Regions from separate parts of the Paeniglutamicibacter sp. NPDC012692 genome, predicted to be linked through region 3. Evidence: riboswitches for the same ligand, from Rfam matches in the RefSeq annotation. Region 3 holds a riboswitch; each other region holds the start of a gene.
What was found. A riboswitch is a leader RNA that binds a small molecule or an ion and turns the genes downstream of it on or off. The one in region 3 is predicted to bind S-adenosylmethionine.
Positions count from the first base shown of each region.

Region 1: linked by a shared signal. The riboswitch ahead of ACFY5D_RS08740 (OsmC family protein) and the one ahead of ACFY5D_RS20590 (hypothetical protein) in region 3 are both predicted to bind S-adenosylmethionine.
Region 2: linked by a shared signal. The riboswitch ahead of ACFY5D_RS13080 (methionine ABC transporter ATP-binding protein) and the one ahead of ACFY5D_RS20590 (hypothetical protein) in region 3 are both predicted to bind S-adenosylmethionine.
Region 4: linked by a shared signal. The riboswitch ahead of acs (acetate--CoA ligase) and the one ahead of ACFY5D_RS20590 (hypothetical protein) in region 3 are both predicted to bind S-adenosylmethionine.

Region 1 is NZ_JBIBDE010000002.1:122,713-127,772, forward strand. Features, by position in the region: gene ACFY5D_RS08720 (MarR family winged helix-turn-helix transcriptional regulator) at 1-468, shown strand, start outside; gene ACFY5D_RS08725 (MarR family winged helix-turn-helix transcriptional regulator) at 585-1,088, shown strand; gene ACFY5D_RS08730 (hypothetical protein) at 1,300-1,626, shown strand; gene ACFY5D_RS08735 (DUF4190 domain-containing protein) at 1,970-2,245, shown strand; SAM riboswitch class IV at 2,393-2,511, shown strand; gene ACFY5D_RS08740 (OsmC family protein) at 2,551-3,096, shown strand; gene ACFY5D_RS08745 (amino acid permease) at 3,688-5,060, shown strand, end outside.
Region 2 is NZ_JBIBDE010000003.1:217,202-222,261, forward strand. Features, by position in the region: gene ACFY5D_RS13070 (LLM class flavin-dependent oxidoreductase) at 1-1,028, shown strand, start outside; gene ACFY5D_RS13075 (DUF1345 domain-containing protein) at 1,174-1,824, opposite strand; SAM riboswitch class I at 2,143-2,237, shown strand; gene ACFY5D_RS13080 (methionine ABC transporter ATP-binding protein) at 2,337-3,161, shown strand; gene ACFY5D_RS13085 (methionine ABC transporter permease) at 3,154-3,888, shown strand; gene ACFY5D_RS13090 (NtaA/DmoA family FMN-dependent monooxygenase) at 3,923-5,060, shown strand, end outside.
Region 3 is NZ_JBIBDE010000008.1:108,157-113,216, forward strand. Features, by position in the region: gene ACFY5D_RS20580 (histidinol-phosphate transaminase) at 1-218, shown strand, start outside; gene ACFY5D_RS20585 (PDR/VanB family oxidoreductase) at 215-1,222, shown strand; gene ACFY5D_RS20590 (hypothetical protein) at 1,280-1,567, opposite strand; SAM riboswitch class IV at 1,589-1,717, opposite strand; gene ACFY5D_RS20595 (zinc-dependent alcohol dehydrogenase family protein) at 1,871-2,926, shown strand; gene ACFY5D_RS20600 (APC family permease) at 2,999-4,558, opposite strand; gene ACFY5D_RS20605 (agmatine/peptidylarginine deiminase) at 4,555-5,060, opposite strand, start outside.
Region 4 is NZ_JBIBDE010000003.1:207,507-212,566, reverse strand. Features, by position in the region: gene ACFY5D_RS13050 (OsmC family protein) at 1-245, shown strand, start outside; gene ACFY5D_RS13045 (sodium:solute symporter) at 242-1,918, shown strand; SAM riboswitch class I at 1,949-2,040, shown strand; gene acs (acetate--CoA ligase) at 2,046-4,034, shown strand; gene ACFY5D_RS13035 (SDR family NAD(P)-dependent oxidoreductase) at 4,150-4,893, shown strand; gene ACFY5D_RS13030 (MarR family winged helix-turn-helix transcriptional regulator) at 4,898-5,060, shown strand, end outside.

The sequences.
Region 1 (5,060 bases), on a different contig from region 3:
GTGCCGCTGGGCGAAGATCCGGTTCTCGGAACCTTGATCCAGGAGGTCGAGAAGGAATTCTCGACCATGGTCATCAGGGCCCGCATGGCGATCCGCAAACGGGCGCAGTCCATCCATCCGGAACTGCAGCCCCTGGGCTACAAGGTCCTGTCGATCCTGGTGCGGGAACATGCCCAGCATCAGGTCGTCCTGGCCGAGGAGCTTGAGGTGGACAAGGCAACCATGAGCCGGACCATCAAACAGCTGGAGTGCCAGGGGCTGGTCGACAGAGTTTCCGATCCGGCCGATGGCCGGGCCATGCTCGTGAGCATCACCGAGTCCGCGCGGGCAGGTTTCGCCGCCTCGGGTTCACGATCGAGGTCGATGCTTCGCGAACGGCTCTCCACCTGGGAACCGGTCGAAATCAAGCGTTTCTCCGAGTTGCTCGCAAGGCTCAACGTCAGCGACGTGTTGAGGCACGAAGGGTAGCTCGGATTGGCTTGCCGAAGGCCCCGCACCGTCCCGTAACAGGGAAGGCGCGGGGCCTTCGCCGTTCTCCGGCTTTCCGCCCGGTGACCTCGGGGAAACGCACTAATATGGACTCCATGGAACCCCCTAGCTCCGAGCGAACCCCCGACGTCGACAAGCCCGCCGATCCGCAGGTGCTGGAACCATTGATGCAAGAGGTCGAAAAGCAATTTTCGATCATGGCTGTCAAGGCCCGCACCGCGATTCGCAAGCGTGCACTGGAAATCCACCCGGATCTGCAGCCGCTGGGCTACAGGGTGCTTTCGATTTTGGTGAGGCAGCAGGCGCAGCAACAAATTGTCCTGGCATCGGAACTGCACGTGGACAAGGCCACCATGAGCCGAACCATCAAGCAGCTGCAGGGCCAGGGCCTGGTGACCAGGGAGCCCGACCCGAGCGATGGGCGCGCCATGCTGGTCAGCATCACGGATGTGGCCCGGGAATCCTGGATCGCCTCCGGGGCACGGGCCAGAATCCTGATGCGTGAGCGGCTGTCGAATTGGGAACCGGATGAGATTCGGCGTTTTGCGGACTTGCTGGCACGGCTCAACGACTCGGAATCGGACCACAGCGAGGGCTAGTCTCCGCCGAGACTTGATCGAAGCCGCTGTAGGGGCCCAAGCGGTCGAGCTTTCATGCCCTACGCGGCACCGGTGGCACTTGTGATCATTTCGTTGCGCCAAACGGCGGTGCTTTTCGCCATTTCATGGCCAAACGCCGGTACGCTCAAAATCTAAGGATGTCCCTTAGACATCATTCACTTGCATCAACATCTTTTTTCGCGGAGGAAAAATGACTCAGCCGGCCGACAACCAGCCACAGTTCAACGGTTCAGCCCCGTACCAGGGTGCACCCACCTACATCCAGAACAGCCCCGAGCAGCTGCGCGGCGCCCAGCTTGCACAGACCTCGATGATCCTGGGCATTCTGTCCCTCTTCGTCGTCGGAATCATTCTTGGCCCGATCGCCATCTCCAAGGCCAAGAAGGCAGAAGAGCTCCACACCGCGGCAACCGTCGGCAAGGTGACCGGTTGGATCGGAACGATCTTCGGCATCCTGGGCCTCCTCTGGGCCGCGTTCTTCGTGGTCATGCTCTTCGTCGGCGCTTCCCAGCAGTAGACCCGTCGCGAAACCATGAAGATGGCGGCCCGCCAAGATTTCAAATCTTGAAGGGCCGCCATTTTTGTGTCCTTTCCGGTCTTCATGCGCCACGTGGAACCAATCTGGTTTTCAACGAATCGGAATATTCCGATTGCGGTATTCGGGAATGCCTCAAGGCTTTTTTGAGGATCCAGGGCCCGCACTCGTGGCTCACAGGCAAGCCTCAAGCCCAGCTGAGGTGAGATTGTGGGCCCTCAACATGGCAGCGTGCGCTTTTGCCGCGTGACTCCGTTAGTCTCGATTCAACCGGATGTTCTGCCGCATGGCTTCCGGCAACCGGAGCAATCGCAATGGAGGAAACATGACGCAGTACCCGGAACAAGACCGAGGCCAACAGCTAGCCCAGACCTCCATGATCCTGGGCATCCTTTCCCTTTTCGTTCCCCTTGTCGGCATCGCCCTGGGCATCATTGCCATCAACAAGGCAAAAGAGGCCGAGCAGCTGAACACCGACGCGACGGTCGGCAAGGTGACGGGCTGGGTCGGCACCATCCTGTGGATCCTGTCAGTGATTCCTCTGTTGCTACTCATCCCCTTCCTGTTGCTCAGCCCGTTCTTTTTCTCGACCGGCCACTAACTTGCCTCTCGGCGAAAGCGGCGATTCACCCGGCATGCCCCGGGCGAACCGCTGTTCTTGACTGGCGCAGGATCGTCCACGCTTCATGACGCTGCGTGAAGCATTTGCTTGTCACCCTCGCAGTATCCCCGGCACACTTGTCAACAGAATCACGAGTTCCAACCATTCACGACCCTGGTCGGTTGGACGGCAACCCCCTTCGTCATAGCGGGGTGCTCCAGGTGAAGATTCGACGCCGTCCAACCGGATCGGCGTAAGTATGGCGTCGTGATTGGCACGCGCCACCACGGAAGGATCGATCTCCCATGTCTGAGACCCTGCTCGAAAACACCCCCGACATCCTGCGCGCCGAGAAGCTCAGCACGGCCGGAAACGCCTGGGGCGAGCGCATCGCGGCAAACACCGCCAACGCCTCGCTAACGTTCAAGACGAACGGGACCGCCGTCGGCTCGGTTGCCACCGAAGTCACCGCCGGCAAGCACAGCTTCCTGGTCGACGAACCCGTCGGACTGGCCGGGGACGACGCCGCGGCAAGCCCCGTCGAGTACGCGCTCGGAGCATTGATCTCCTGCCAGGTGGTCGTCTACCGCCTGTACGCGCACCAGTTGGGGCTCAAGATCGATTCGCTGGACATCGACGCGGAGGCCGACCTCGACGTGCGCGGGCTCTTCGGAATCGACGAGGCGGTTCGCCCGGGCTTCGGCGGCGTCCGGCTCAAGGTGAAGCTGTCCGGTCCCGAGACCCGAGAACGCTACGAGGAGCTGCAGGCTGCCGTTGACGCGCACTGCCCTGTCTTCGACATCATCGCGAACCCCACGCCGGTCACGGTTGAACTGATCACCGCCGACTAACCGCTTGCAGCAATCGATCGAGGGGGCCATCCGCCAATCCGGCGGGTGGCCCCCTCGTCGCGTGTGGGCGGCCGATGCCGGGTGCATTCGGCCGAGCGACCCTATATCACACCCGCTTCGGATGGACTCCGACCCAGGGCCACCGCCAAGGCCTCCCGGGGGTGGCCCGATTCCAGTTTTGTGACGAACGCCCGTCATAATAGTCAGTGTCGTTTCGTTGAATCGGAGCAATCAGACGGTACCAACGAGCGACATTTCCGGGCCTAGCAGGCCCAGATCAACGACTGTGGCATGGTCTTGATCCAGATAGACCACCGCCGGGAAGCTAGCAATGCATCAGCAACACTGTGCCTCGGGGCGAACAAGAGCAAGGTTATCCATTCGACCATCTGTGGCTCACGCCTTCGGATTCGCAACCTTGAGTCACGCTCTGTATAGTCCACCACCCCGATTTTCCCCGGAAAAAACCGCACAAATACAGGGAAGTGCTGCGTGTGAGAAACCAAACACACCTCGGGCAACGGCCCCAACACACGGCGCCCCTGTGAGCAAAGTCGCGTCAGTTGCCCTCGGTGGTGTTGCATGACACCCATGAGCAGAATTTCCGTGGCAGTTGAAAACGAATCACCGGTTCAGCGTGGAACCGTGATCGAGACCGGGGGCAACCCCGACACCGGGAAACCGGACAACGAACTCAAGCGCGGGCTAAGCAGCCGCCACCTCCAGATGATCGCCATCGGCGGCGCCATCGGCACCGGCCTGTTCGTCGCCTCCGGAGGCACGATCTCGCAGGCCGGACCCGGCGGCGCACTCGTTGCCTATGCGTTGGTCGGCCTGATGGTCTTCCTGCTGATGCAGTCGCTCGGCGAGATGTCGGCGAAGATCCCCGTGGCAGGTTCATTCCAGACCTACGCAACCCGGTTCGTCTCCCCGTCCTTCGGATTCGCGATCGGCTGGAACTACTGGTTCAACTGGGCCATCACCGTGGCCGCCGAACTCGTGGCCGCCGGCATCATCATGGACTTCTGGTTCCCCGGAGTCCCCGGGTGGATCTGGGCCGGGTCGTTCCTGGTGCTGCTCACGGGAGTCAACGCGCTCTCGGCCAAGGCCTTCGGCGAAAGCGAGTTCTGGCTTTCCCTGATCAAGGTCGTGGCGGTCATCCTGTTCCTGGTTGCCGGCGTCCTGATGATCGTCGGCATTCTCGGGGACAGCTCCCCGGGGCTCAGCAACTGGCAGAACCGCGAGGACGTGTTCCACGGCGGCTGGGTATCGATCATTTCCGTCTTCATGATCGCCGGGTTCTCCTTCCAGGGCACCGAACTGGTGGGCGTTGCAGCAGGCGAGGCCAAGAACCCGCGCAAGGAAGTCCCCAAGGCCATCCGCTCCGTCTTCTGGCGCATCATGATCTTCTACATCGGCGCCATCTTCGTGATCGGCTGCCTGATTCCGTTCACCGACCCGAGCCTGCTGGCCTCCGGCGAAGCGGACATCGCGGCATCGCCCTTCACCTTGGTCTTTGAGCGCGCGGGCATCGCCTTTGCTGCGGCACTGATGAACGCAGTCATCCTGACGGCCATCCTCTCCGCGGGCAACTCCGGCCTGTATGCCTCAACGCGCATGCTTTACGCCATGGCCCACGACGGCAAGGCCCCGAAGGCCTTCGGCCGCACCAATTCCCGCGGCGTTCCGATCAACGCGCTGCTGGCCACGGCTGCCGTGGGACTCTTCGGGTTCCTCAGCGCCATCGTCGGGCAGGGCGCCGCGTACGCCTGGCTGCTGAACGTCTCGGGCCTGTGCGGGTTCATCGTCTGGGCAGGCATCGCCCTGTCGCACTACCGGTTCCGGCGCGGGTTCCTGGCGCAGGGCAACAAGGTCAGCGACCTGCCCTACAAGGCGTCGTTCTTCCCCGTCGGTCCGCTGCTGGCCTTCGCCGTGCTGATCGTGGTGATCGCGGGCCAGAACTA
Region 2 (5,060 bases), on a different contig from region 3:
CGCTTGACCACCTGACCAAGGGACGCGTCGGCTGGAACGTCGTCACCGGCTACCTGCCCTCCGCGGCACGCAACATGGGCCAGGAAGACCAGCTGGAACACGACGAGCGCTACAACCACGCCGACGAGTACATGGAGGTCGTCTACAAGCTTCTTGAGGGCTCGTGGGAAGAGGACGCAGTGGTGCGCGATGTCGAGCGCGGCATCTTCACCGACCCGACCAAGGTCCATGAGATCAAGCACGAGGGCAAGTACTTCAAGGTTCCCGGCATCGCGATCACCGAGCCGAGCCCACAGCGCACCCCCGTGGTGTTCCAGGCGGGCGCGTCTCCGCGCGGCCTGAAGTTCGCCTCGGAAAACGCTGAAGCCGTCTTCGTGACCTCGCCGACCAAGGAAATCCTCAAGGCAACCGTCACCAAGATCCGCGACGCCGCCGAGGCCGCGGGCCGTGGCCGCTACGACGTGCGCATCTACGCCATGCAGACCATCGTCACCGGCCCCGACAACGCCAGCGCCGAGGCGAAGTTCGAGGACTACAAGTCCTACGCCGACATCGACGGCGCCCTGGCCCTGATTTCCGGCTGGATGGGCGTCGACCTGTCCACGTACGGTCCGGACGACGTCATCGGCGACAACGTGAAGTCAAACGCCATCCAGTCCTCCGTTGCCACGTTCCAGAAGGCCAGCGGCGACGACGGAAACCCTTGGACCATCCGCCAGCTTGCAGAATGGGTGGGCGTTGGCGGCTTCGGCCCGATCACCGTCGGTTCCGGGGCCGAGGTGGCGGAAAAGCTCATCGAGTGGGTCGAGGAAACCGACGTCGACGGCTTCAACCTCGCCTACGCCATCACCCCCGGCACGTTCGAAGACGTCGTCGAGTTCGTGGTTCCGGAGCTTCAGGCCCGCGGAGCATACCAAAGCGAGTACGTCGAGGGCACGCTGCGCAACAAGCTGTTCGGCAAGGGCGACCGGGTCCAGGATTCGCACAAGGCTGCAAACTACCGGCTCGCCGGCGCAAAAGTAGTCTAGGGGCCCTGCCCCGCCGGCCGGACGGGGTCGCTACGGCCGCTGCAGCCAACTGAGTTCCCGACGGGGATCCCGGCCATGCCGGGATCCCCGTCCGTGCAAACCCAGCAGTGTCCTGCAAGGCCTGGACGCTCTGCCTGGGCGCCGGTCAGGGGGCCAGGCTGACGACCAAGTTGATGGTCGTCGCCAGGATCCCCGTGCCAAACACAAACGCCAGCAGGCTGTGTCGCAGCGCTGTCGAACGCATCTCACGCGTGGTGATGTTTGTGTCCGACACCTGATATGTCATGCCCATGCTGAACGCCATGTAGGCGATATCGGTGTATTGCGGCGGTTCCTTCTGGTTGAAGTCGATCCCACCGGGGAGCCCCTCGTAGTAAATCACCGCGTAGCGCAGCGTGAACAGCGTGTGCACGAGCAGCCACGACATTCCCGTGCAGGTCAAGGCCAGAAGCGCCAGCAGGAAACGCGCGTTTCCATCGACGTTCTTGCTGCCCAACATCACCAAACCAACTGCGGCCAACGACCCCACCGCGGCCAAAAGGATCAAGAGGTCCGAGGTGCTGCGGCCGGGGTCTTCTTCCTGGGCGTGGGCGGCGGTGCGGACATGGTCCATGGGGGCGATGGTCAACCAAACCGAGAGGTTGTAGACCAGCGCAGCGACACCCCACCCCACCGCGGGCGCATACAGCCAGGCACCAAGAAGCCCGGTCAGCGACGCTGCAAGGCCGCCGCAGACAACCATGCCGATAAGGCGCAGCTGGCGGTGCCGGGTACGTCGTGAGCGTGTGGTCTCCATGTGGCGATCATGCCACGAGGCGCTATCGCCGGGCGGGAGGCTCAATCGAAACATTGCATCATGTCAGTCGACCGTTCACTGCCAAGACCCAATGTTGTGCGGCTTTGGGTGGATTATCAACATGACGCGGGCGAGGCGCAAGGCGGAATGAAATACCTGCGTCACAATCGGTTTTATGACATTTCTTGACGAGGAAACCGGTCGAAGGCGGGGGTTGTCGTTCGTTTGTTTCACGAAATGGTCACATTTGTTGGTCGTATCGAAGAATCTGCGACACACTTGAACAGTTCCTTCCCGGCAAATCGCTTGAAAGGAACGACACCATCCAGAGCGGCTGAGAGACCTGGCTCGTTGACGCCGCAGCAACCACCCCTATGCGTAGGGGCCGGTGCTACCGCCAGGACCGATGGAGATAGCCAACTCTGTTCCGGTCCACCCGTCGCCCTCCCGTGGGCGGCTGGCCGATCGGTCGTGCCGTTGGCGTCCCTCGGGTAAACCGAGAGGAGTTGGACATGATCAACATCAAGAACGTGTCAACAGTATTCCCGTCAGCGGGTAACCCCTTTGTTGCCGTGGATAACGTTTCGCTGGAGATCCCGCGAGGCTCGATCCAGGGAATCATTGGTTTTTCCGGTGCAGGCAAGTCGACCCTGCTGCGCAACATCAACCTGCTCGAGCGCCCCACCAGCGGGCAAATCATCGTCGACGGCACGGACCTCACCGCGCTCAACGATGAAGAACTGCGTCAGGCGCGCCACCACATCGGCATGATTTTCCAGCACTTCAACCTCTTGAACAACCGCAATGCCGTTGAGAACGTCGAACTCAGCCTCAAGTTTGCCGGTGTCCCCAAGAAGAACCGCCGGCGCCGGGCGCTGGAAGCCCTGGCCATCGTGGACCTGGCGGACAAGACGACCGCCTACCCCGGACAACTTTCCGGAGGCCAAAAACAGCGCGTGGCGATTGCCCGCGCACTGGCCACGGAGCCGAAGGTGCTTCTGTGCGATGAACCGACTTCCGCCGTTGACCCGCGGACCACGGCCTCGGTGCTCCAGTACCTTTCCGACATCAACGCCCAGTTGGGCATCACCACGGTCATCGTGACCCACGAAATGAACGTCGTGAAGGCCATTGCGGACAACGTCGCGGTCATGGAAGACGGGGCGCTGGTGGAGCAATTCGACATTGCCTCGCTGAAGAACCCTGCGTTCACTCCGGCCACCGCAATCGGCCGCTACCTGATCTCCGATGAAATTTCGCTGGACCGAAAGCCAACCACGGCACCCGCACCCGCGGCAACCGAAACCGAATCCTTGAAGGAGGAGTCCTATGTCTAATCTTGCATTTGGCATCAACGTCCTGGCGTCCTCCACCAACGGCAGCGGCGCCGCGGCCTTTGACCTCAACCGCGTCATCGAGCTGTGGCCGGAAATCGCTCTGGCCATCGGCCAGACCCTGGCCATGCTCCTGGTATCGATCCCCATTGCGATTCTGCTTGGAACCCCGCTGGGAATCTGGCTTTACTCGATGTCGCCGAACGGCCTGCGTCCGCGCCTGCGAATCCACCGGATCGTTGACGGGCTGGTGAACACCATGCGTTCGTTCCCGTTCCTGATCCTGCTGATTGCGATCATTCCGTTCACGCGATTCGTGGTGGGAACAACCATCGGCACAGCCGCGGTGATCGTCCCGCTGACGATCAACGCCATCCCGTACTTCGCCCGATTCGTCGAGCAGAACCTGACCCAGCTGGGTAGCGGCGTGGTCGAGGCCGCCCGCGCCATGGGTGCCACCCGCGGACAAATCGTCCGGGACGTGCTGCTTGTTGAGGGTCGCCCGGCGCTCATCGGGTCGATCACCATCATGACCGTGAGCTTCATCAGCTACTCGGCCATGGCCGGGTTGGTCGGTGGCGGCGGAATCGGCGACTTCGCCATCCGCTACGGCTACTACAGGTATGAAACGGGCATGATGATCGTCGCCATCGTCCTGATGATCCTGATGGTCCAGTTGGTCCAGATCTCCGGCACCCGGCTTGCCGCACGCCTGGACAAGCGCCACTAGTCTTTCCCACCCCGGATACCCCTGGAGCCCCCTCATGAGCAATTCCAAACGTCCGCGCCTGTTGCTGAGCGCCTTCCTGATGAACACCACCAGCCACATCCTTGGCGGGCAATGGCGCCATCCCGAGGCCCAGCAGCACCGCTTCAACGAGCTCAAGCTTTGGACGGACCTGGCCAAGGAGCTCGAGGCAGCACGCTTCGACACGATCTTCCTGGCCGATGTCGTGGGACTCTACGGGGACCACGACGGGGGATGGGCATCGCACATCAAGCGCGGTCTGCAGGTTCCCTCCAACGATCCCTTGGTTCTGGCCTCGGCGCTGTCGGCCGTGACCGACGAGATCGGGTTGGCATTCACGTCCTCGGTGATCCAGTCCGACCCGTTCCAGCTGGCCCGCCAGCTCTCCACGCTTGACCACCTGAGCAACGGGCGCGTGGCCTGGAACATCGTCACCAGCATCCTGGAAAATTCGCATCGCAACTTCGGCGCCGACGGGCTAACGGCGCACGCCGACCGCTATGACTGGGCCGAGGAATACGTCGAGGCCGCCTTCAAGCTGTGGGAAGGATCCTGGGAAGACGGGGCTCTCCTGGCTGACAAGATCAAGGGAATCCACGCCGACCCGGCCTTGGTGAACAAGATCTACCACCGCGGCGAACGCTACTCGATTGACGGGCCGCACTTGTCTTCGCCAAGCCCGCAGCGCACTCCGTTCCTCTTCCAGGCCGGCAGCTCCCCGCGCGGCAAGGCCTTTGCCGCGGCCAACGCGGAGGCAACGTTCCTGTTCGCCCCGAACCCGGAAAACGTCCGCAAGAACTCCGGGATCATCCGCCAACTTGCGGTGGATGCGGGCCGCGAGGCCGGCGACGTGAAGATCTTTGCCGGGCTTTCCTTCGTGGTGGGCAGCACCGAAGCCGAAGTGGCCCGCAAGCAGGCAGAGTACGACGAATACCTGGACCTGGACGCGGTCGTCGCCCACATTGGTGGCGGACTGGGGATCGACTTGGGCGGAGTGCCGCTGGATACCCCGCTCGGCGACGTTGACACCGAGGGCGGCAAGGGCGTGCTCGAAGCCATCCGGGACTCGGTTCCCGGCGGCAACCCGACCATCGGCGACCTAGCCCGCTACCGAGCCAAGGCGATGCAAATCTCCGGCACGCCTGAGCAAATCG
Region 3 (5,060 bases):
GGGCCGCGGACATCGAACGAAGCTGCGCGGCGCACGGGGTGTCGGTGCGCGCCTTCGCCGGGTCCGGCGTGCGCGTGAGCATCGCCCCTCGCGAGGCCTCGCTGGCGGTGCTGGCAGCCCTGGACGAACTCGGCCGGCAGCCGGCGCCGGCACAAACCACCCCACCCACCCCGCAAGACCACAGCTTTGAAATACACCGCACTGGAGGTGCATCGTGATCGGCACAAGCGAACAGCCCGTCGTTGAAGACCCGCGAGGGGGAATCCTCGTTTCGGAGGACGGATTCTTCGACGTTGAGGTGGCGGGGATCAACCGCGAATCGGATTCGGTGGTGTCCCTGGAACTGGCCCACCCGGCCGGCCTGGCCCTGCCGGCATGGAGCCCCGGCTCGCACATCGACGTGCTGCTCCCCAACGGGTTGCTGCGCCAGTATTCGCTGTGTTCGGCGCCGGGCGATGCCCGCTGGCGGCTCGGCGTGCTGCGCGAACCCGCGGGGCGCGGCGGCTCTGCCTACATCCATGAAGACCTGCGCCCCGGCGCACGGGTCAAGGTGCGGCACCCGCGCAACAACTTCGAGCTGGCCCCGGCGCCCGAGTACCTGTTCATCGCCGGCGGCATCGGCATCACCCCCATCCTGCCCATGCTGCGCGCAGCCGAGGAATCCGGTGTGCCGTGGCGGCTGGTCTATCTGGGGCGCAGCCGCAGCTCCATGGCGTTCACCGAGGAGCTGGCCGCCTACGGAAACAAGGTGCACCTGCACGCCGACGACGAGTCCGGGTTCTACCCGCTTCCGGAACTGCTCGGGGACCCCTCGGCCGCCTTCCATGCCTACGTGTGCGGCCCGGGCCCGCTGCTCGATTTCATTTCCGGCCTCGCCGCCGACTGGCAGGATTCGTCCCGCTACAGGTTCGAGCGCTTTGTCGCCGACCCGGCCGCGAGCGCGCCGGCGGCAGGGGACCACGAGTTCACGGTGGAGACCACCCAGGGACTGGAGGTGAAGGTGCCGGTGGGCACCAGCATCCTCAGCGCCCTGGAGCAGGTGGGCGTCCGGGTCCTGAATTCCTGCCGCGAAGGAATCTGCGGCACCTGCGAAACACCGGTGGTGTCCGGGGAGGTCGACCACCGCGACTCGCTGCTCAGCGACGAGGAGCGCGAGGCCGGGGACACCATGATGATCTGCGTTTCACGCTGCAAGGGCAAACGACTGGTCCTGGACATCTAGGAGCAGGCGGCCCGGTTGCGCGGCTGGCGGTCCAGCACGGCCGGGGGTCCTGGAACGTCAGTCGCGCAACCTGAAGAACGAGGTTCCGGCCGCGGTGAAGGCGCCGGGCAGCAGCAGGATGGAAAGTTCCGGGTTGAACTGCACCTCCGTCGGCCCGCGTCCGTCCAGCGCTGAGGCGAGCTTTTCCGGGGCGAGCGCCTCCAGCAGCCATTCGGACGGTCCGGCGCCCAGCTGCAGGAGACCGGTTCCTGGGTCGTAATCGAGCCAGGCGGTGATCCAATCGCCGGCAAAGCGCGGCAGGGGATTGGCTGTGGTTGCGGGTGCTGCATACGTGTTGTGGGACATGGGTGTCACGGTCCTTGAAGCTGGTTGTCCTTGCCCTGCCGCAGGTGTGCGTGCGAAGGCCGCTTCGTCATCCGAACCACCCGCCGTACAACAATGGGGTTGGTACCTGGTCAGTCGGAGCTTTGCCATAAGCAACCAGAATTCGTGAAGCTGTTCCAACCATACGTGGGTGAACGGACAATTAGCCACCGCGGGGTCAGGAACCGCAACAATCCGTCATCGGGTCGCAGTGCAGCCTGCACCCGGCCGGGAGGCATAGGCTGGGAAGAATAGAAATCCAACCCCAGCTTCCGGAGGTACACCATGCGCGCCACACTGATCCACGGACCGCGGGACATCCGCGTCGAAGACTGCCCCGACCCGGTGCTGCTCGCCGACACCGACGCGCTGGTCAAGGTCACCGCCGCCTGCGTGTGCGGGTCCGACCTGTGGCCTTACCGCGGGGTCAACGAGATCCCGAAGCCGCGGCGCATCGGCCATGAATTCATCGGCGTCGTCACCGCTGCCGGGGACAAGGTGGCAACGCTGAAGGTCGGGGACTTCGTGGTGGCCCCCTGGGCCAACAGCTGTGGAACCTGCCCGCCGTGCCGAAATGGCGTCCAGGTGGCCTGCGAGCACCGCGCAGTCTGGGGCGGGAACGACGAAAACGGCCTGCCGGTGGACGGCGGCCAGGGCGAGGCCGTGCGCGTCCCCAACGCCGACGGCACCCTGGTGCCGGTCCCCGGAGTCACGGAGCCGGACGAGGCGCTTGCCAAGTCGCTGCTCGCGCTCTCGGACGTGATGGGCACCGGACACCATGCCGCGCTCGGGGCCAAGGTGGCACCCGGCCGCAGCGTTGTGGTGGTCGGCGACGGAGCCGTGGGCCTGAGCGGGGTGCTGGCCGCCAAGCGACTGGGCGCCACCCGGATCATCGCCATGTCCAGGCATGCAGACAGGGCGGAGCTGGCCCGCGAATTCGGGGCCACCGATGTGGTCGCCGAACGCGGGAAGGAAGCCGCCGCGAAGGTGCGCGAGCTGCTCGGGGGAGTGCTTGCCGACTCGGTCCTCGAATGCGTGGGCACCGAAGAGTCCCTGGGCCAGGCGCTGGCCTGCACCAGGCCGGGCGGCGCAATCGGCTTCGTCGGAGTTCCGCACGGGGAAAACCCGCTGCCGCTCTACGAGCTCTTCTCCAAGAACATCACGGTGGCCGGCGGGGCCGCCAGCACCCGGGCCTACCTGCCCGCGCTGCTGGAAGACGTGCTGGCCGGGAAGATCAATCCCGGGCTGGTCTTCGATACCGTGATGCCCCTGGAACAGACGCCGGAAGCCTACCGGGCCATGGACGAGCGCCGCTCCATCAAGGTCATGCTGGTGCCGTAGGACGCACAGGGGGCCGGCACTGACAGGAATCGTATCCCCGCCAATGCCGGCCCCCTGTCGTGGCTGTCTGTTCTATGCGTTCTCGTGGCTGCGCTCGGAGGCCGGAGCGCGCTTCGGAAGGCTGCGTCCCGCGAAGAACTCGGGCCGGCGCACGGCCGCGCCCACCAGGAACAGCGCGCCCAGGGCGATGATGCCCACGCCGATGACAAACACCAGCCCGATGCCGAAGATCTCCGATCCCGATCCGTAGGACGGATCCCAGGAATCGACAGCGGTCTGGATGAAGACCGCAACCAGTGCGATGCCGCCCAGCAACGGGGCCAGCAGGCGCAGCAGGAAGTTGCGCAGCGAGTCCAGTGCGGTGTGCCTGAAGTACCAGACGCAGGCCAGCGCCGTGATTCCGTAGTAGAAGCAGATCATCATGCCCAGCGCCAGGATGGTGTCGTTCAGGACGTTGTTGCTCAACACCCGCATCAGCGCGTAGAAGCCGGCCGAGACGCCGCCGGCGACGATCGTGGCGAAGGCGGGTGACTTGAACTTGTTGACGGAGCCGAACCGCTTGGGCAGGGCGCCGTGGTGCGCGATCGCGAGCAGCGAGCGGGCCGGGGAGATCATGGTGGACTGCAGCGACGCGGCGCAGGAGGACAGCACCGCCAGCGAGAGCAGGATCGCGAACGGGCCCATGACCGGCGTCGCAATGGCGGTGAAGACGTTAGCGGAGTTCTCCGGATTGCGCAGGCCCAGCCCGGTGTCCCCGACGCCGGCGAACATCACCGTGGCGATGGAACCGACCAGGTAGATCGCGAGCACGCCGATGGCAGTCAGAGCCGCGGCCATGCCGGAGGTCTTCTCGCCGTTCTTGGTTTCCTCGGTCATGGTCAGGCACACGTCCCAGCCCCAGAAGGCAAAGATCGACAGGCTCAGGCCAACCGCGAAGGCGGAGAAGGAATCGATGTGCATCGGGTTGAACCAGGAGGCGTCGAAGGCCAGGTGCCCCGGCTGGCCGGCCGCCTTGGAGAAGGCTCCGACGGCAAACCAGGCGAGCACGACCAGCTGGAATCCCACCAGGACGTACTGGACCAGACGCGTGGTGGTCAGCCCGCGGCAGGCGATGAAGACCGCCGCGCCGACGAAGGCCAGGCAGGTGAGGATGTTGATCGCGTTGTTGCCGGCCAGGTCGGCCAGGGCGGGGTTGCCCGTGGCCTGGGCCAGGAACAGGTAGAAGAAATCCACCGCCACGCCTGCGAGGTTGGAGAGCACGATGATGTTGGCCGCCAGCAGGCCCCAGCCGCCCAGCCAGCCCAGGGCCGGGCCAAAGGCCTGGCTCACCCAGGTGAAGGTGGTGCCGGAGTCGGGGGTGTCCGCGTTCAGTTCCCGGTAGGCCAGGGCGACCAGGAACATCGGGATGAAGCCGATGATGAAGATGGCCGGCAGCTGGGTGCCGATGGCCTGGACCGTGGGGCCCAGCGAGGAGGTCAGCACGTAGGCCGGGGCGATGGTGGAGATGCCGATCATGACCGCGGCGAAGAGCCCCAGCTGGCCGGACGCCAGTCCCTTGCCGCGGACCGGGCCCGTGGCCGACGAGGGCGCCTGGGTGTTTGCGGACGCTTGTTTCAGCGTGGACTGGCTCATGACTCGTCGTCCTTTGCGGCTGGTTCCTGCTGGGTGATGCAGTGGATTCCGCCGCCGCGGGCGAAGAGTTCGCGGGCGTCGACGCCGACGACCTTGCGTCCCGGGTAGGCGTCGGCCAGCACGGCCAGCGCCTTTTCGTCGTTGGGGTCGTTGAACGTGCAGGCGACGACGCCGCCGTTGACGACCAGGTGGTTGATGTAGCTGTAGTCGACGAAGCCTTCCTCGTCGCGCAGCGTGGCCGGGGCGGGTACCTCGATGACGTTGAACGGGCGTCCGGCGGCGTCGGTGGCCCCGTTGAAGGAGGCGATGATTTCGCGGCTGACGGCGTGGTCGGGGTGTTCCGGGTTGTGCTGGGTGTGGACGAGGACGTTTCCGGGGGAGGGGATGGTTGCAACGATGTCGACGTGGCCGCGGGTGCCGAATTCTTCGGAGTCGCGGCTTAGGCCGCGGGGCAGCCAGTGGACCTTGGTGGCCCCGAGGGTGCGGGCGAACTCGGCCTCGA
Region 4 (5,060 bases), on a different contig from region 3:
ACCGGCTGGAAATCCACGTCGAAACGGCGCTGGACGATTCGGACAAGCAGCAGGAGTGGACAACCCAGGTCCACCGACGCTGCCCCGCCATCAACCTGGTGCAGGCTGCCGGGGTAGAACTCGATATCCACTGGGTATTTTCCACCCACGTCGCCCCCGACGATGCCGAAGATTCCTGCAACATCGCGCTGGGATACACTCCGCGAAAAACCACCATTGACTCCCTGAAAGGTGTATCCGCATGAGCGCCGCCGGAACCTGGACCGTAGGCTTGGCCTTGTCCTACACGATCTTGCTGATCGTCGGAGGACGCCTGTCGCAACGCCGCAGCTCGCTGGGCAAGACCGGCGGATTCTTCGTCGGCGGCCGCACGTTCAGCCCGTGGACCGTTGCCTTCTGCATCACCGGGCTGTTTTCCGGTTCCTCCTACATCGCCATCATGGAGCTGAGCTACCGCACCGGCATCTCGGCGCTTTGGTACGGCGTGGCGGAGACCGTGCAGATCCTGCTCATCGCCCTGCTGCTGGTCAAGCCGCTGCGCGAGAAGCTGGTCGTGACGGTCACCGGCATCATCGGCGACAGGTTCGGGCGGCTCGCCAAGGGCATCGCCGGCGTCATCACGGCATTCACCTTCCCGATGTGGTCGGTGGCCACGACGATCGCCTTCGCCTCGGCGCTCACCGCATTCACCGGGTTGAGCCTGCACCTGGCTGTCATCGTCACGGCGTTGCTGCTGCTCGTCTTCCTCTGGAGCGGCGGCATGCGATCGGTTGCCTTCAACCAGACCATGAATTGCATCGTTTTCGTCGGCATGCTGGCGGTGGGCGCCTACGCGGTGCTGGCCAAGCCGGGGCTCTCCGGACTGCAGAACTTCGCCGAAACGAACCCGCAGATGTTCGACCCGGGAAATGCCGGGATCTCGCTCATCGTCGCCTGGTTCGGCACCTTCATCGTCAACGTCCCGCTGGCACAGGCCGCATTCCAGATGACCATGTCCTGCCGCACCCCCGCGGACGGGCAAAAGGGCCTCTACACGGCTGCTGCCTTCGGCATTCCGTTCATCATCATCGGCGCCCTGATCGGCACCTCGGCCGCGGTTGTCATCCCGTCGCAGAAGCTGGCCCTGGTCGCCATCCCGCACTACATCGAGCAGGTCCTGCCGGCCCCGCTGGTCGGCGTCTTCTTCCTGGGCGTCTGGGCATGCGCCATGGGCTGGGCCGGCCCGTGCCAGTTCTCCGGCTCCACGTCCCTGGGCCGCGATGTCGGCAGCGCCATCAACCCCAAGGCGACCGAGGCGCAACTGGTCCGATACACCCAGTGGTCGCTGGTGGCGTTGACCGCGCTGATGATCATCTTCAGCATCCTGCGCACCGAGCAGTCCGCCTGGTGGAACATCCTCGCCTGGACGCTGCGCAACGGCGCCACCCTGGCTCCGGTCCTGGCCGTATTCTTCTGGCCGCTGGCAACCCGCACCGCCGTGTACTCCTCGATGGTCGCCGGCTTCAGCGCGGGCATTGTGTGGAACCAGCTGGCAGGCTGGTCCGCCACGGCGTTCTTCCTCGGCACCCACCCGGTATGGGTAGGCATGCTGGCGAACGTGACCACCCTGGTCCTGGTCACCCTGGCTACCTCCCGCTGGCGCATGAGCACCGACCCGGTGCGGCTGCGCCGGGCCGTCAAGTTCGGTCTCGGCGCACTTGCGGCGCTTGCGGCCCTCACGCTCAGCGCTGGCTGGCTGGCTGGCTACGGACTCATCGGGATGGCCCTGTTCATCGTCGTCCTGTGCTCCGCCCTGACGGTGTTCTTCGGCACCGAATCCCGCGAAACGGCCCCGGACACCACCGGATCCGACGCCACCGGCTCGGACACAGCCGCGGAGCGACCGCCGGCCAAGCGCGCTCCCCAGCACGCGGCCTAGGCGGCGACCCCGCCTCCGCAAAAAACCACCCACCCATTACGAGCGGCCGAGAGACCTGGCTCTGTGACGCCGCAGCAACCACCCCCTGCGGGGGCCGGTGCTACAGCCAGAATCAATGGAGAAGAAAATGACCGTAACGCTTTCCCCCGCAACCACCGATCTGCTCAGCCCCGGCCTCCACCACGAAGACGGGTGGACCGAAGACGAGCGCCTGACCTTCTGGGACGCAGCGGCCCGGCGCCTCGATTGGGCCGAGGAATGGCACACCATCCACAGCAGCACCGGCGTGAACCGGGAGGCCCGGCGCGGCCCCAAACTCCGCTGGTTCGACGGCGGGAAACTCAACGCCGCCTACAACTGCGTGGACCGCCACGTCGAGGCCGGGCGCGGCGACAAGGTGGCCCTGCACTTCGAGGGCGAGCCCGGCGACACCACGACCGTCACCTACAAGGACCTGCAGGACCGCGTCTCGCAGGCCGCCAACGCCCTGGTCGTGCTGGGCATCGGCAAGGGCGACCGCGTGGTCATCTACCTGCCGGTCCTGGTCGAGACCGTCGTCATCACCCTGGCGTGCGCCCGCATCGGCGCGGTGCACTCCCTGGTCTTCGGCGGCTTCTCTTCCGAGGCGCTGCGATTCCGGGTCGAGGACACCGGCGCGAAGCTCCTGGTCACCACGGACGGGCAGTTCCGGCGCGGCGCGGCGGTTCCCGTGAAGGGCAACGCCGACGCCGCGGTGGCCGGGGTGGACAGCATCGAGCACGTGCTGGTGCTGCGCCGCACCGGGTCCGGGATCGCCTGGACGCAGGGCCGGGACGTCTGGTGGCACGACGTCGTCGACACCGCGAGCACCGAGCACTCCCCCGAGGCCTTCGACGCGGAAACCCCGCTGTTCATCATGTACACCTCCGGCACCACCGGACAGCCCAAGGGCCTGGTCCACACCACCGGCGGCTACCTGACACAGGCCTCCTGGAGCCACAGGTTCCTCTTCTCCCACCCGGACCCGGCGCAGCGCGACGCCGACGTCCACTGGTGCACCGCGGACCTGGCCTGGGTCACCGCGCACACCTACGAGATCTACGGGCCGCTGTCCAACGGCGTCACCCAGGTGATCTACGAGGGCGTCCCCAACGCCCCGCACCCCGGGCGCCACTTCGAGATCATCGAGCGCTACGGGGTCACCAGCTACTACACGGCGCCCACGCTGGTGCGCTCGCTGATGGGCTGGTTCCCGGACGGGATCCCGGCGGACTACGACCTCTCCTCCATCCGGCTTGCCGGAACCGTCGGCGAGGCCGTGAACCCGGAGGCCTGGCGCTGGCTGCGCGGCCAGGTCGGCCGCGACACCCCCGCCGGCATCCCGATGGTCGACACCTGGTGGCAGTCCGAGACCGGATCGACGATCCTTTCCCCGCGCCAGGACGACACCGCGTTCAAGCCCGGCTGCGGCACCCGGGCGCTGCCCGGGGTTTCGGTCGGCATCGTCGACGAGCAGGGCGCGGGCGTGGAGCCGAACGTGCAGGGCAACATCGTGCTGACCAAGACCGGCCCGGCCATGGCCCGCACCGTGTGGGGAAACCCGGAGCGCTACTACACCTCCTACTGGGAAAAGTACGCCGAGCAGGGCTGGTTCCTGGCAGGCGACGGCGCACGCTTCGACGACGACGGGGACATCTGGATCCTCGGGCGCACCGACGACGTGATCAACATTTCCGGGCACCGGCTTTCCACCATCGAGATCGAGTCCGCGCTTGTCACCCACCCGGCCGTGGTTGAGGCGGGGGTATGCCCCACTGCCGACGCAAAGACCGGGCACGCGGCAACGGCCTTCGTGGTGCCCTTCGACAAGAGCCTCGTCGGGACCTCGTTGCCCTACGAGGCGCTGGCCAGGCAGCAGTCGCTCCTTGCGGAGCTGCGCAACCACGTTGCCCGTCAGATCGGCCCGATCGCCAAGCCGCGCGACATCGTCTTCGTGCCCGACGTGCCCAAGACCCGATCGGGCAAGATCATGCGGCGGCTGCTGACCCAGCTCTTCGAGGGAAGCACCCTCGGGGACACCACCAGCCTGCAAAACGAACCCTGCATCGCGCAGATCAAGGAGATCTGCGAGGGCTGACCTGCCGGTGCCGGGGCACGACCGCCCCGGCACCCCGCCCGGACCGCTGGCTCTTTCCGGCCCCTCGCACATATACTGTCCAAAAGACAGCATATTGTTCCCCGGGAGGATAGCCATGACTTTTGAGAACCAGGTCGCGCTCGTGACGGCCGCCGGTGCCGGAATCGGCCGTGCCATCGCCCTGCGCCTTGCCGCCGACGGCGCAGCCGTTGTCGTCTCGGACGTCAACGACGGGGCCGGCGCGGAAACCGTTGCCCTCATCGAGGCCGCCGGCGGGCGCGCCGTCTACAAGCACGCAAACGTCGCCGACGCGGCAGAGGTCGGGTCGCTGGTGCCCTTTGCCGTCGAATCGTTCGGCCGGCTGGACATGGCGGTCAACAACGCCGGAATCGGCGCCATGCCCAAGCCGATCCAGGACGTCGGGGTCGAGGAATGGGACCGCGTCATCAACGTGACCCTGCGCGGCACCTTCCTGGCCATGCAGTCGCAGGTTTCGCACTTCACGGCCCAGGGCCGTGGCTCGATCGTCAACATCGCCTCGCTCGCAGGCATCAGCGCCACCCCGCAGCTGACCCCGTACGGCGCCGCAAAGCACGGCGTCGTCTCGCTGACCCGCAGCGTTGCCAAGGAAAACGCGGCCCTGGGCATCCGCGTCAACGCGGTGGCCCCCGGCGCCATCGAGACCGCCGCACTCGCTTCCTTGCCGGTCGAGGCCAAGGACGGCTACGCCGCGGAGATCCCCATGAAGCGACTCGGCCAGCCGGAGGAGATCGCCAACGCGACCGCATTCCTCCTCTCGGAGCAGGCCAGCTTCATCACCGGCGTCGTTTTGCCCGTCGACGGCGGGACCGAGGCCTAAGTCCATGGAAAACGCCCCCGAAAATTCCGCACTGATCAACATGCTGCAAAGCATCATGTCCCAATGGACATCCCCCGACTTCATGACGGCCGTCGCCGCCCGCGAGGGTGTCCACCTGGATCCCGCGTCGATTGTCGCCGTGACGATCCTGGGCTCCTACGGGCCGC